Regions from separate parts of the Leuconostoc sp. UCMA20149 genome, predicted to be linked through region 1. Evidence: predicted binding sites of a transcription regulator. Region 1 holds the regulator's gene; each other region holds the start of a gene.
What was found. Region 1 encodes Rex, which represses fermentation and respiration genes when NADH is low (regulators of the CRP and FNR family bind a similar motif). Its sites were predicted from a motif close to TTGTGAANTANTTCACAA; they were not measured.
Positions count from the first base shown of each region.

Region 2: a site for Rex is predicted at 2,803-2,820, ahead of adhE (bifunctional acetaldehyde-CoA/alcohol dehydrogenase). Genes of this name have one in related genera too.
Region 3: a site for Rex is predicted at 1,855-1,872, ahead of FF105_RS10645 (2,3-butanediol dehydrogenase). Genes of this name have one in related genera too.

Region 1 covers NZ_VJYC01000008.1:18,817-23,037, reverse strand. The annotation lists gene rimI (ribosomal protein S18-alanine N-acetyltransferase) at 1-253, shown strand, start outside; gene tsaD (tRNA (adenosine(37)-N6)-threonylcarbamoyltransferase complex transferase subunit TsaD) at 246-1,262, shown strand; gene FF105_RS07420 (redox-sensing transcriptional repressor Rex) at 1,361-2,011, shown strand; gene FF105_RS07415 (lipid II:glycine glycyltransferase FemX) at 2,017-3,054, shown strand; gene FF105_RS07410 (AMP-binding protein) at 3,632-4,221, shown strand, end outside.
Region 2 covers NZ_VJYC01000012.1:51,211-55,431, reverse strand. The annotation lists gene adhE (bifunctional acetaldehyde-CoA/alcohol dehydrogenase) at 1-2,659, opposite strand, end outside; gene FF105_RS08975 (hypothetical protein) at 2,999-3,682, shown strand; gene FF105_RS08970 (helix-turn-helix domain-containing protein) at 3,720-4,221, opposite strand, start outside.
Region 3 covers NZ_VJYC01000021.1:15,322-19,542, forward strand. The annotation lists gene FF105_RS10640 (Rgg/GadR/MutR family transcriptional regulator) at 1-243, shown strand, start outside; gene FF105_RS10645 (2,3-butanediol dehydrogenase) at 662-1,711, opposite strand; gene FF105_RS10650 (aldo/keto reductase) at 1,945-2,778, shown strand; gene FF105_RS10655 (NAD-dependent succinate-semialdehyde dehydrogenase) at 2,837-4,221, opposite strand, start outside.

The DNA.
Region 1 (4,221 bases):
GCAAATCTTAGATGAGGTTGAAGTTGGTAGTTTAGGTGTTTCGCCTAAATTTCAACATCAAGGCATTGGACAAGCCTTACTGATGGCGGTCTTTGCTTTGCCTAAAACGAAGCGCGTACTTTTAGAAGTAGCTAGCACTAATACAGCAGCACAGGCACTGTATCACAAAGTTGGTTTTCAACCTTATTATCGACGAGAAAAATATTACAAAAATGGTGATGATGCCATTATGATGGAGCGAAAAATTGACTAAAATAATTGCATTTGAATCGAGTGCTGATGAAACCAGTGTAGCAGTAGTTGAAGACGGGCATATTGTGTTGAGTAATAGTGTTGCGACGCAAATCAATTCCCACCAACGCTTTGGCGGTATTGTACCTGAAGTAGCGAGTCGTCATCATATTGAGTGGATCACCAGAGTGCTTGATGATGCCTTGGCGCAAGCTCAGGTTAAACCATCTGATTTAGATGCGGTTGCAGTGACTTATGGCCCCGGTCTTGTTGGGTCGCTGCTGGTTGGATTGATGGGGGCCAAAACGTTTGCCTTGGCGCACGACTTGCCAATCATACCCGTTAATCATCTAGCAGGACACATTTCTGCTGCCAATTTTAATCAACCAATCGTATATCCAGCTATGGCCCTGATGGTTTCTGGTGGTCATACTGAATTAGTTTTAATGACATCTGAGAATAAGTTTGAAGTATTAGGTGAAACGAGAGATGATGCCGCTGGTGAAAGCTTTGACAAAGTCGGAAGGCTATTAAAACTACCTTATCCAGCCGGTAAAACCATTGATGAAATGGCACACCGAGGTAAAGCAACCATTAAATTTCCAACGGCTATGGCCCACGAAGATAACTATGATTTTAGTTTTTCAGGATTAAAGAGTGCCGTTATTAATTACGTGCATCATGCCGAACAAAAACAAGAAACGATTAATCAAGATGACTTAGCCACCAGCTTTCAAAATGCTGTTGTGGATGCGTTGATCGGTCGCACGGAGCGCGCATTACGTCATTATCCAGTTAAAAGCTTTGTTTTGGCTGGTGGTGTTGCCGCTAATTCACAATTGCGCGAGTCACTAACGACACTTTTAAATGACTTCAATGATACAATATTTATTCCAGTCCCACTGACATATACCGGCGATAATGCTGCGATGATTGGTGCTGCTGGTTACTGGAACTATAAACAAAATATCTTTGCGGATTTGGATCTTAACACGGATCCAGGATTAGATTTTGAATTGTTACAATCGTGACATCATTGTGAATATTTCACTATCTTTTCGCAAAAGCCTTAAATATATGGTACAATTACTATGCAAAAGTTCACAAGTGAAATTACTGGAGATATATTATGACGCAACAACCAAAAATACCACGCGCAACCGCTAAGCGGTTACCAATTTATTTTCGTTATCTAACTTTCTTACATGATGCTGGTACAGATCGTATTTCATCATCAGAATTAAGTGATGCCATTAAGTTCGATGCTGCGACAATTCGTCGTGATTTTTCTTATTTTGGTGCACTAGGTAAAAGAGGTTATGGATATGAAGTTAAAGCGTTACTAGACTTTTTTGCCAATGTTTTGGACCAAGATAGTTTGATTAACGTTGCTTTGATTGGTGCTGGAAATTTGGGACAAGCCTTACTTAACTTTAACTTCCATCAATCGTCAAATATGCGCATTTCTGCTGCCTTTGATGCTGATGAAAAGCGAACAGGCACTATTTTAGCCGGTGTTCCAATTTATAAAATGAGTGAATTGAAGGAACAGATTAGTGCACAGCGCATTAACATTGCGATTTTAACCGTGCCACAAGGTGTTGCTCAAGATATTACAGATCAATTAGTGAGTGCCGGCGTTAAAGGTATTTTGAATTTTACGCCTTTACGTGTCACAGTACCTGCCAACGTTCGTGTTCAAAACGTTGACTTAACCAACGAATTGCAAACGTTGGTTTACTTCATTGAAAATTACGGTTCAATTACGACAGGATTATAAGTTAAATGACAATTTTAAATTTAGATGATCAAGCAAAAGTCTCAGCATATCAAAAGTTTGTGCGTGAAAATCCAAGAGGACAAGTCACACAAGATCCACTATGGGGTGAATTGAAAGCAAACTGGAACCACGTGTATGTTTATCATGAAACAGATGGTCAAATTGATGCAGTTATGTCAGTGCTAACAGTTGAGGCCGTCCCTGGTAAAGTTTTAGCTTATGCTGGACGTGGACCGGTTGCCGATATCGAAGATGTTGATTTAATTAAGGAGTTGATTAAGGAAGCTTTAGCAGCCTTACCAGATAATGTCTTCTTGTTGAGAATGGACCCTGAGGTACAGTATTCTGATGAGTTGAATCAAAAATATCTTGATGCAGGTTTCCAAACGCGTAATACGCAGGTTACACACATGCATGGCAATATTCAACCACGCAAGAATGTCGTCTTATACTACGATGGTCGTGGTGAAGGTGCTACGCCAATTACCAATGAAGATGAATTGATGTTACATTTCAAACCTAAACTTCGTAATGATATCAGACGTGCATTTCGCGATGGTGTGACAATTACATTTGGTGATAGTGAAGATGACGTTCGGGCGTTATTTGATACCTACGTGGCAATGGCAAAAAACCATGGTATTACCCACAGACCATTAGACTACTTCCTTCGTATGCAAAAATTGTGGGCAGGGACAGGATTATTCCGTGTCTACTTGGCTCATTTTGAAGGACAAGTGATTGCTGGTGGTTTAGGCTTTGCTTATGGTGATGAAATTTGGTACATGTATGCCGGTTCTTATCGCGAATTTGGCAAACATAACGCACCCGCTGCCATTCAATATGAGATGCTTAAATGGGGATTGTCGCTGGGCAAAGTCGAATATGATTTTGGTGGCATTGGTGAATTTGATGTTTCTGATGGGCTTTATAAGTTCAAACATGAATTTGCTTATCACGATCCTAATGCTGAATATATCGGTGAACTTGATTGGGTCGTTGACGAAGAAGGTTATAAAGATTACCTCAAACAATTTGATTGATTAAAAAAACGCCTACTGGCGTTTTTTTAGTGCAGTAATTAAGGACCTAATATTCAACAATCGTGTGTCAATTCTTGACAATACCAAACAGGGTTATACCGAATTCGAGCTAACTACAAATGTAATCATTACAAAAGGAGATGAATCATCAGCGTAACTATTTTAAGTGAATAAGATGATACAATGGCTTGAGCAAAGAAATATGCTGATTTTAAAGGCATGAGTGTTACAGGTTTAATAGCTTACTTGATCGAAGAAGCACGCCAAGATGATGAAAAGAAATAGATTAAATTATTCCTTTTTCGTTTGTTTTAGGATTTACACGAACGTAATTGTCCGCAGATAACTGCAATAATTCAGTATTACGTTATTTAAATCGAGATGCGCTTGTGCTTGGTTGTGCGAATGGATTATGCTTCAAAATAAGCTGATAAAGGCTATAAATGACGTAGAGAAAAAGCCGGCGGTCGATTACTTCGAATCGGCTCATTTCTATCAATACTATAATGATACACTACCATATTTGCACAAATCATCATTTTTTGATAACCTGCTATAAAAAGAGGATGATTAATTCATGTATTTTGATTTTGACGAACTGGTGTCGAATTATGGCACCAAAACAGCTGTTATTGTGGAAGGGGAAAAATTTAATTATGACGAATTGGCTCAATATGCTCGTGAATTGCTAAAACAATATTCTTTTAAAAAAAAATACATTGTCTTAATTGCTGATGAAAGCCTGTTATTTATTGCTCAATTTATTGCTACCCACTACGCTAAACGTGTGCCTGTTGTAATTAGTAAACATGATGTAGATAGAATCGATAAAATACTGCTTAGAGTGGCAAATCAATGGCAATTTATAACAGATCATGATAACAATGATAATGACCAACAATATAATGATAATAACTATTTATTTTGTGGGGCAACATCTGGTACTACTGGAACACCAAAAATTTATCAACGGAATTGGCAATCTTGGCAACGAGGTTTTGAAATTTGTAATGAAATATATAAACTAGATGAGTATTGTTTTCTGACAACCACAAGTCCAATGTCAACATCACTTGGAATGCACACACTACTGTTGAGTTTATACTTGGGAAAAGCCTTCCAAATTTTTAATAAGTCATCAAAGCAAACAAGTGGCATAAAAACGTT
Region 2 (4,221 bases), on a different contig from region 1:
GTTGGCGTGGGTTACCTGGTGTTGTTTGGTCATTGTAAACCAAATCAATCAAGCTATCCAAAGCATCGTCAAAGTGCTTCTTGTCAACGCCGTTGCCTGACAATGTTTGGTTAACTTCAACTGACGCAGCCAAATCCTTAACAGCTGCAATCAATGAATCAACCAATTCAACATCTGTGTTACCCTTCAAACCAAGGTAACGTGCGATGTCAGCATAGTCCTTTTGTGCTGTATAAGTTTCGTAGCGTGGATAAGGTGTACGCTTAACGTTACCAGTTACGGCATTGAACTTAATCACATGTGGCATTGCAATCGCGATTGCCAAACCGTGTGGCAATTCGAATTCACCACCAGTCTTGTGAGCCAAAGCATGGTTGATACCCAAGAAGGCGTTAGCAAATGACATACCTGCCAAAGTTGAAGCATAGTGCATCTTTGTACGTGCGTTTTGACCTTCTTTAGTTGGGTTCTTTGGATCATAGTGATAAGAGTCAGCCAAGTTATCAAAAATCAACTTAATAGCTTGCAACGCCCAAGGACGTGTGAATTCTGAGGCCATTACTGAAACGTATGATTCCAAGGCGTGTGACAAAGCATCCAAACCAGAGAATGCAACTGTGCGCTTTGGTACAGTCATCACGAATTCTGGATCAACAATGGCAACTTCAGGTGTTAACTCATAGTCGGCCAATGGGTACTTAACATGTGTTTCATCATCAGTAATAACCGCGAATGGTGTCACTTCTGAACCAGTACCTGATGTGGTTGGAATTGCAACCATTTGCGTCAAACGTGCATGGTAGAACTTAACAATACGCTTACGGATATCCATGAACTTTTGTTGTAGTTCTGTAAACAAGTCTTTGATAGCATCGTTATCTTCCAAGATACCTTCATGACGTGTTGAATATTCGTACAAGAAACGACCAATCTTACCAGCATCCAATGCTGAACCACCACCAAGCAAAATGACTGTGTCAGGCTTAAAGTCAGCCATTTGACGTGCAATTTCAACTGCTTGTGACAAGGTTGGATCAGGCTTAACTGAACCGTAGATGTTAGTTTCGACTTGTTCTTGACGCAATTCAAGTTGGCTCAAAACCTTACCAACGAAGCCGAATTGCACCATACCAGGATCAGCCACGATGAAGGCGCGCTTAACTGATGGTAATTCTTGCAAATAAGTAATCGCGTTTGCTTCATAATAAACTTCCTTAGGCAAACGGATCCACTGTGGACGGTTACGACGACGTGCAACAGTTTTGATGTTAAGCAAGTCGTATGTTGACAAGTTGTGAGACAATGAATTCTTCCCCCATGATCCGGTACCAAGCGTCAATGATGGACGCATAGCATCTGTATAGATATCACCAACACCACCAATTGAATCTGGTTGGTTAACTAAGATACGTGATGCACCAATTGCATCAGCATACTCTTTGATGAATGGGTCATCTTGTGAACCAATCTGGATTGCGGCGTTGTGACCAGCACCTTGATAGTTCAACAATGATTGAACTGTTTCAATGGCTTCTTCACGCTTTTCAACTTTATAAATTGACAATAATGGTGACAACTTTTCTGATGACAGCGCTTCACCAATGTTCTTTTGATCCAACTCGAACAACAAAACATCTTTGCCTTCAGGAATCTTAACACCAGCTTGTTCAGCAATCCAACGACCTGACATACCAGCAACTGGTCCGGCTACACCGAAACCTTCGGCGTTTGGCTTGAAGACGTAATCAGCAATCTTCTTGTAGTCTTTCTTTGGCACAAGGTAAGCACCTTGTTCTTGTAATTTAGCCAAAACTTCGTCGTAAATTGGCGCTTGGATAACCGCTGAGTTTTCAGTGGCACAGATCATACCATTATCAAAACGCTTTGACAAAAGTAAGTCTGACACAGCGCGGTCAGTATCTACGGTTGCATCCAAGTAGATAGCACCGTTACCAGCACCAACACCCATTGATGGGTTTCCTGACTTCAAAGCGGCGTTAACCATTGATGGACCACCAGTAGCCAAGATTGAAGCGATGCCATGATTTTGAATTAAAGCAGTTGTAGCGTAGATTGAAGGCTTTTCAATCCATTGGATAAAGTTCTTGGGTGCACCAGCTTTCACAGCTGCTTCATAAACGATTTGTGCAGCGTGAACTGATGACTTTTGTGCTTGTGGGTGGAATGCGAAGATAATCGTATTACGCGTCTTAGCTGTCAACATTGACTTGAAAATCGTTGTGGACGTTGGATTAGTTGTTGGTACGATACCAGCTAATACACCAAGTGGTGCTGCTAATTCAACCTTTCCTTGAATTTTATCTTCATTGATAACGCCAACTGTCTTGTCAAACTTAATCGCGTTATAAACGGATTCAGAGGCAAAACGGTTCTTGGTATCTTTATCTTCAACAACACCTCGACCAGTTTCATCGTGGGCTTCATGGGCCAACAATAGTGAATTTTCAGAACCAGCTAATGCCATTGCGGCAACAATTTTATCAACCTGTTCTTGTGAAAATGTTGAAAATTCAGCCAAAGCTTTTTGTGACTTTTCAACCAATTCGGCTGTCATTTTTTCAGCTTGAGCTGTTAATTCAGCTTTCTCTTCAGGTGTCAAAACCTTTTTAGCGGGCTTCTTTGCAGTTGCTTCTGCCATAATTTTGTGCTCCTTTTTGTTTGCTCATTTCTTAACAATCTAAGTATATAATAAGTGTCAAGAAAAAGCAACACTTTTAATTTTTATTTGTTAAACACTTGATAAATGTACATTTGCAAGCGCTTACAAACACAGTGGTAATATTGTGTACTTAATCACAGTATCAGCATATTTTTTTAATATTACGCCTACGGCTTATTATATAACTATTCTATGAAGAAAGTGTAAATATTGCGTCCTAAATATGATAAAAACATGAATTCGTACGATAAACGTGCCAAGCACTTTACGGTGACAATGCTATAATAAGATAATATATTAGCTTGAGGACAAGATGACATGTATTATATTGACGGACAATTTTACCAGTTAGGATACAAACAAAAAATTAGTTTTTTCGTTGTATCTCTAATTATCAATTCTTTTGGGAATGGCTTGAGTGTCGCAACTGCAATGGGATCAGCCCCTTGGACGGCTGGCGCAGCTAATTTAGCCAATCTAACTGGTGCGCCGATCAGTTTATTTCTTGCTTTTTTTGCTACGAGTGTCGCTTTTTTGAATATGTGGCTCGCCATGCACTTTAATTGGCCCCGTTTAATTGGCAATATTGTGTTTGGCATGTCGTTTAGTTTATTGGTTGGTGTTTTTGCTAACCTATTTGTTGCCTTAGGCATTCGCCATCTTGCTTGGTGGTGGTTACTACCAATCGATATTTTTGCGGTGTGGACGATTGGGGTTGCGATTTCCATTTATCAGCGTGTCAATTGGATTCTACATCCCCTTGATGACTTAACCAACATTTTACGGTTTGATTATTTTCACGGCAATGCCAGCAAAGCACAAATGAGTAACTTTGTTGTTGCAATTGGTATTTCAGCAGTCTGTTTCCCGTTCAGTCACCAGCTCGTTGCTTTGGGACTAGGCACGATTGTCTCTTTCCTTTTCCAAGGTCGTAACATTGCTTGGGCCGATCGACATATTTTCAAACGGCTTGTTCACGGTGATATCACAGGTGAAGCTTAAAAAACGTGTGAGTTGCAATTTATCAACTCACACGTTTTTATTTTGGCAAACCAACCTTTTGCTGCCAAAATTTATTACCTAGTACTGTAATGAGCAATTGACGAATACGAGTTAAGTCGACATCTGAAAAATATTGATTCACTGTGACTGAAACACCATTTTTTGATGAAAAACAGTCACCATCAGGCATGTCTGATATGTAGACGTCTATTGGTTCATTTTGCCAGTCCTTCACGAAATATATGTTTAAGTACTCCCCCATTTCCTCTAATAAACGAGCAGCGTGAGTATTGTCCATGAACCCTTGAGAAAAATCAATATAGACGTTAATCGGTTGAATAAATTGGGAAATGGGTATAATTGTTAACGTCTTATATAACAATTGTGAAAAAGTCGCTTTTAAAAAATTTTCCCGTTCATGCAAATGCGCCGGATAAATTGTCTGAGCTAAATCCGCCAAACAATTCAAGAGAAATATTGCACAAATTGGGTGCCGATCAATAGACTTGTTGATGTGATCGAAAGAATGATCACTAACA
Region 3 (4,221 bases), on a different contig from region 1:
ATTTTTTTAGAAACTAGTATCATGCAAAAAAAAAGTGACATGATCATTTTTTTTCTTCATAAATTGGAAATGAAGACAATATCACTCAACACCAATCAACAATTGTGGCAACTCTTTCTAACCGGAGTTTATAATAATAATGAAAAAAAAATAAAAAAAGCCTATAACATTACAGAATATTTAAATGATACTGATACCACTCAGTTATTTAATAGAATACTGTCATACTACAATAAAAAATAACATGATTAACATATAAAAGAGCTCTTGAAAAATCAAGAACTCTTTTTTCTCTTATATTGAAAACCCTGAACGATTTTAATGGTAATTATCTCAACCACACATAAAGAAATCGTGGCACACGCAATCAAAAGGCCTTCGTCACAAGCGTCAATCTGATGAGCAATGCTAAATATTGATGCATGGTCGTACCATTGAATCAAATCCCAAAATTGTTCAAGCACGACAAAATTTGGGTTCTTTTTAAATTACTATCATGCGATCAATTAGGAATCGGGATGATGCCTTTGAAACAACCACTGAGAGACAATTCCAACAACAAAACATTTGCGACACTTATCGCCATAATAGTCAGATGGTAACAACGGTCTTATTTCACCAAAAAAAACACACGCTACCGTGTGCTCTAAGACATATTAAATTATGCTTGATTCAAATCAATTAAAATTTTAGCTTGTGACTTATCACGTGTCAACGCTTCAAAACCATCATTAACAATATTATCCAATTCAATAGTATCGGTGATAACTGGTTGAACATCAATTTGACCGCTGCTTACTAAATCAACTGTTTGTTGGAACGTTTCTTTTGAATAAGCAATCGTTGTGGTCAACTTGACACCAGCGTTCATCAATTGCATTGGATCAAAGCTAATTGGCTTAGCAAAAATTGAAACAATCACAACATTACCACGTGGACGTGTTGCCTCAATTGCTTGTTCGAACGTTGGTTGTACGCCAGCAACTTCAAATGATACATCTGCACCACCAGGAATAATCTCTTTAATCGCAGCAATTGCGTCTGGGACTTGGCTAGGATTAATGACATCTGTTGCGCCCATTTCCAATGCCTTCTTCAAACGAACTTCTGACAAGTCCACCGCAACAATCTTAGTTGCCCCAGCAGCTTTTGCAGCCGCAGCAACTAACACACCAATTGGTCCAGCACCAAAAATAACAACCTTTTCGCCAAAGCGCAAATCACCTTCTTTAACGGCTTGAACAGCAACAGCCGTTGGTTCGATTGTGGCAGCTAATTTCAGTGAAAAGTCCTCTGGAAGATGATATAGATTTTCTTCTGGGACATTGACGAACGAAGTGAAACCACCATCTGTGCTCAAACCAATGAAGCTATAGCCATCATAAACATCAAGATTATCAGGTGAAATACCCTTAGTCACTGTTGGATTAATTGAAACATGATCGCCAACTTTAAAATTGGTAACATCAGCACCAACTTTTTCAATGACACCAGAAAATTCATGTCCCATTGTCAATGGCGCTTGCCCACCAGTCAATGTGTCTGGTGCATCAACTGGAATAAAGACGGGTCCTTCCAAATATTCATGTAAGTCACTGCCGCAAATTCCAGCATACGCTACACGTACAACAACTTCGTCGGACTTTGCTGGCTTTAACGCAACATCCTCGACTCTAACATCTTTCACACCATGCCATACAGCTGCTTTCATTATTATGTCTCCTTTGATGACAGTAAGTTTTTAAAGACTATATGTCTTTAGTAATATTATAACGCTTATTATATTTCTTTGTGTAAAAAATCACCTAAAAATAGTGATTAAACACAACTAAAACTCACCCTTACCATCTATGTTTGTAGGATATTTTACAAGCAATATTTTTGCATCGCCTGTAGTTATCGTTTAATGTAAGTGTTATCAATTAAGAAAGAAGGAAAATGAAAATGTCATTTCATGAATTAAGTGACGGACAACAATTACCAGCAGTTGGTTTTGGTACCTATAAATTAAACGGTATCACGGGTGCTCACGCTATCACTTCAGCAATTAAAGCTGGCTATCGTTTATTAGACACTGCTTTCAACTACCAAAACGAGGGCACTGTTGGTCAAGCCATCAAGGCATCTCACGTCTCTCGTGACGAACTGATTATCACTTCCAAGTTACCAGGTAAATATTATAGTGACCAACAAGCATCGATTGATTTAATTCAAGAGTCCTTGTTTCGTTCAAAGTTAGATTACTTCGACTTATACTTGCTTCATTGGCCAAACCCAATTGATGATCATTATGTTGAAGCATGGAATACGCTAATTCAAGCACAGAAGTTTGGTTTGGTAAAATCAATCGGTGTCTGCAATTTCTTACCTGAACATCTAGAGCGGCTACAAGCAGAAACGGGTCATTTACCCGTAGTCAATCAAATCGAATTACATCCTTTCTTTAATCAAGCTGAAATGCGTGCGTATAATTCTGAACACAATATCCTAACTGAAGCTTGGAGTCCCCTAGGCCGAGCAAGCGATTTATTGACTAACCCAACCCTAGTTGATATCGCTAAAAAATATCACAAAAATGTTGGTCAATTGATTTTGAAATGGGAAATATCGCTTGGTGTTCTCCCTATTCCAAAAGCCACTCACTTTGCCCGTCAAGTTAGCAACTTGGATATTTTTGATTTTGACATCACGGAAGACGACATGGCACGTATTAACGCACTGTCAAAACCTGATGGTCGAACTAATAACCAAGACCCTGCCAGTTATCAAGAATTCTAAAAAAAGCTTTTAATCTCTTCAACAATAAGAGATTAAAAGCTTTTCTTTGATCAAATTTTTAAACGAACCCACCGAATACATCATCCAAATCAATTGGTTCATGTTTCGTCACAATTGTTTCTTTGTTGACAAATGTTTCAATACCAAAGCGGCCTAATTCGCGACCATAGCCGGAATTTTTAACACCGCCGAATGGCAATTCAGGTAATGTACCACCAAAGCTATTGACAAAGACTGCACCAGTTTCTAGTCGTGATGCAACTTCAGTTGCATGTTCAGCCGAACCACCAAACACAACGCCACTCAAACCATAGTGCGAATCATTAGCCAAAGCGATAGCTTCTTCTTCATCCTTGACTTTGTATACTTGTCCAACTGGACCAAAAAATTCTTGATAAAATGCTGGGTTTTCTTTAGTAATGTTGGTCAAGATAACTGGCTCAAACTGTGCAGCTGGCAAGTTCTGTTCGACACTACCAAACGCAAGTGTTGCGCCAGCATCGACTGCCGCTTTAACCTGTTTTGTCAGATTCTGCTTAGCTTTTGAAGTGCTAAGTGGTGCCAAAGTGGTATCTGAATCCATTGGATCACCAATTTTCGCTTCAGAAAAGGCTTCTTTAAACATATCTAACAGTGCATCATAGTTCTTTTCTGTCACAATAAAGCGCTTTGACGAGGTGCAGACTTGACCAGCATTATACAAACGTGCGCCACCAATAATTTTCTTAATTTCTGAAAGATCAGCGTCTTCCAAAACAATAAATGGATCACTGCCGCCGAGTTCAAGAGAACTCTGCTTCATGTTCTTACCAGCTTCTGCGGCAATCAATTGTCCAGCACGCTCTGACCCTGTCAACGCTACACCCTGAACACGATCGTCTGCAATAATATTATTCACTTGATCATAGTCAACGTAAAGATTAGTAAAGGCACCGTCTGGTACACCTGCTTCGCTAACAACTTTTTCAAAGGCGCCAGCTGCCATTGGCGTGTTACTTGCATGCTTCAATAACATGGGATTACCTGCCATGAAGTTAGGCGCAAAGACACGCATAATTTGATAGTATGGGAAGTTCCAAGGCTCAACTGTCATCAAGACACCAGTTGGTCTTGAAATGGTTTGGGCTGGTCCGATTGATGATTCAATTGGCTCTGGTTTCAAAAATGCCGCTGCATTTTTGGCATAATAGCGTGCAATTGATACACAAATTGCAACTTCACCTTGCGCTTCTACGAAACGTTTTCCCATTTCAAGAGTTAAGACTTTGGCTAACTCATCTGTTTTTTCTTCAATTAAGTCAGCAACTTTATTCAACGCTGCAGCACGACTCTCAACAGGATCATTACGCCATTTTTTATACAGTGCGTGACCCTTGGCAATTGCGTTTTCGACATAGGCATCATCATGATTGTCATATGTTTTAATCACTTCATCTGTAAATG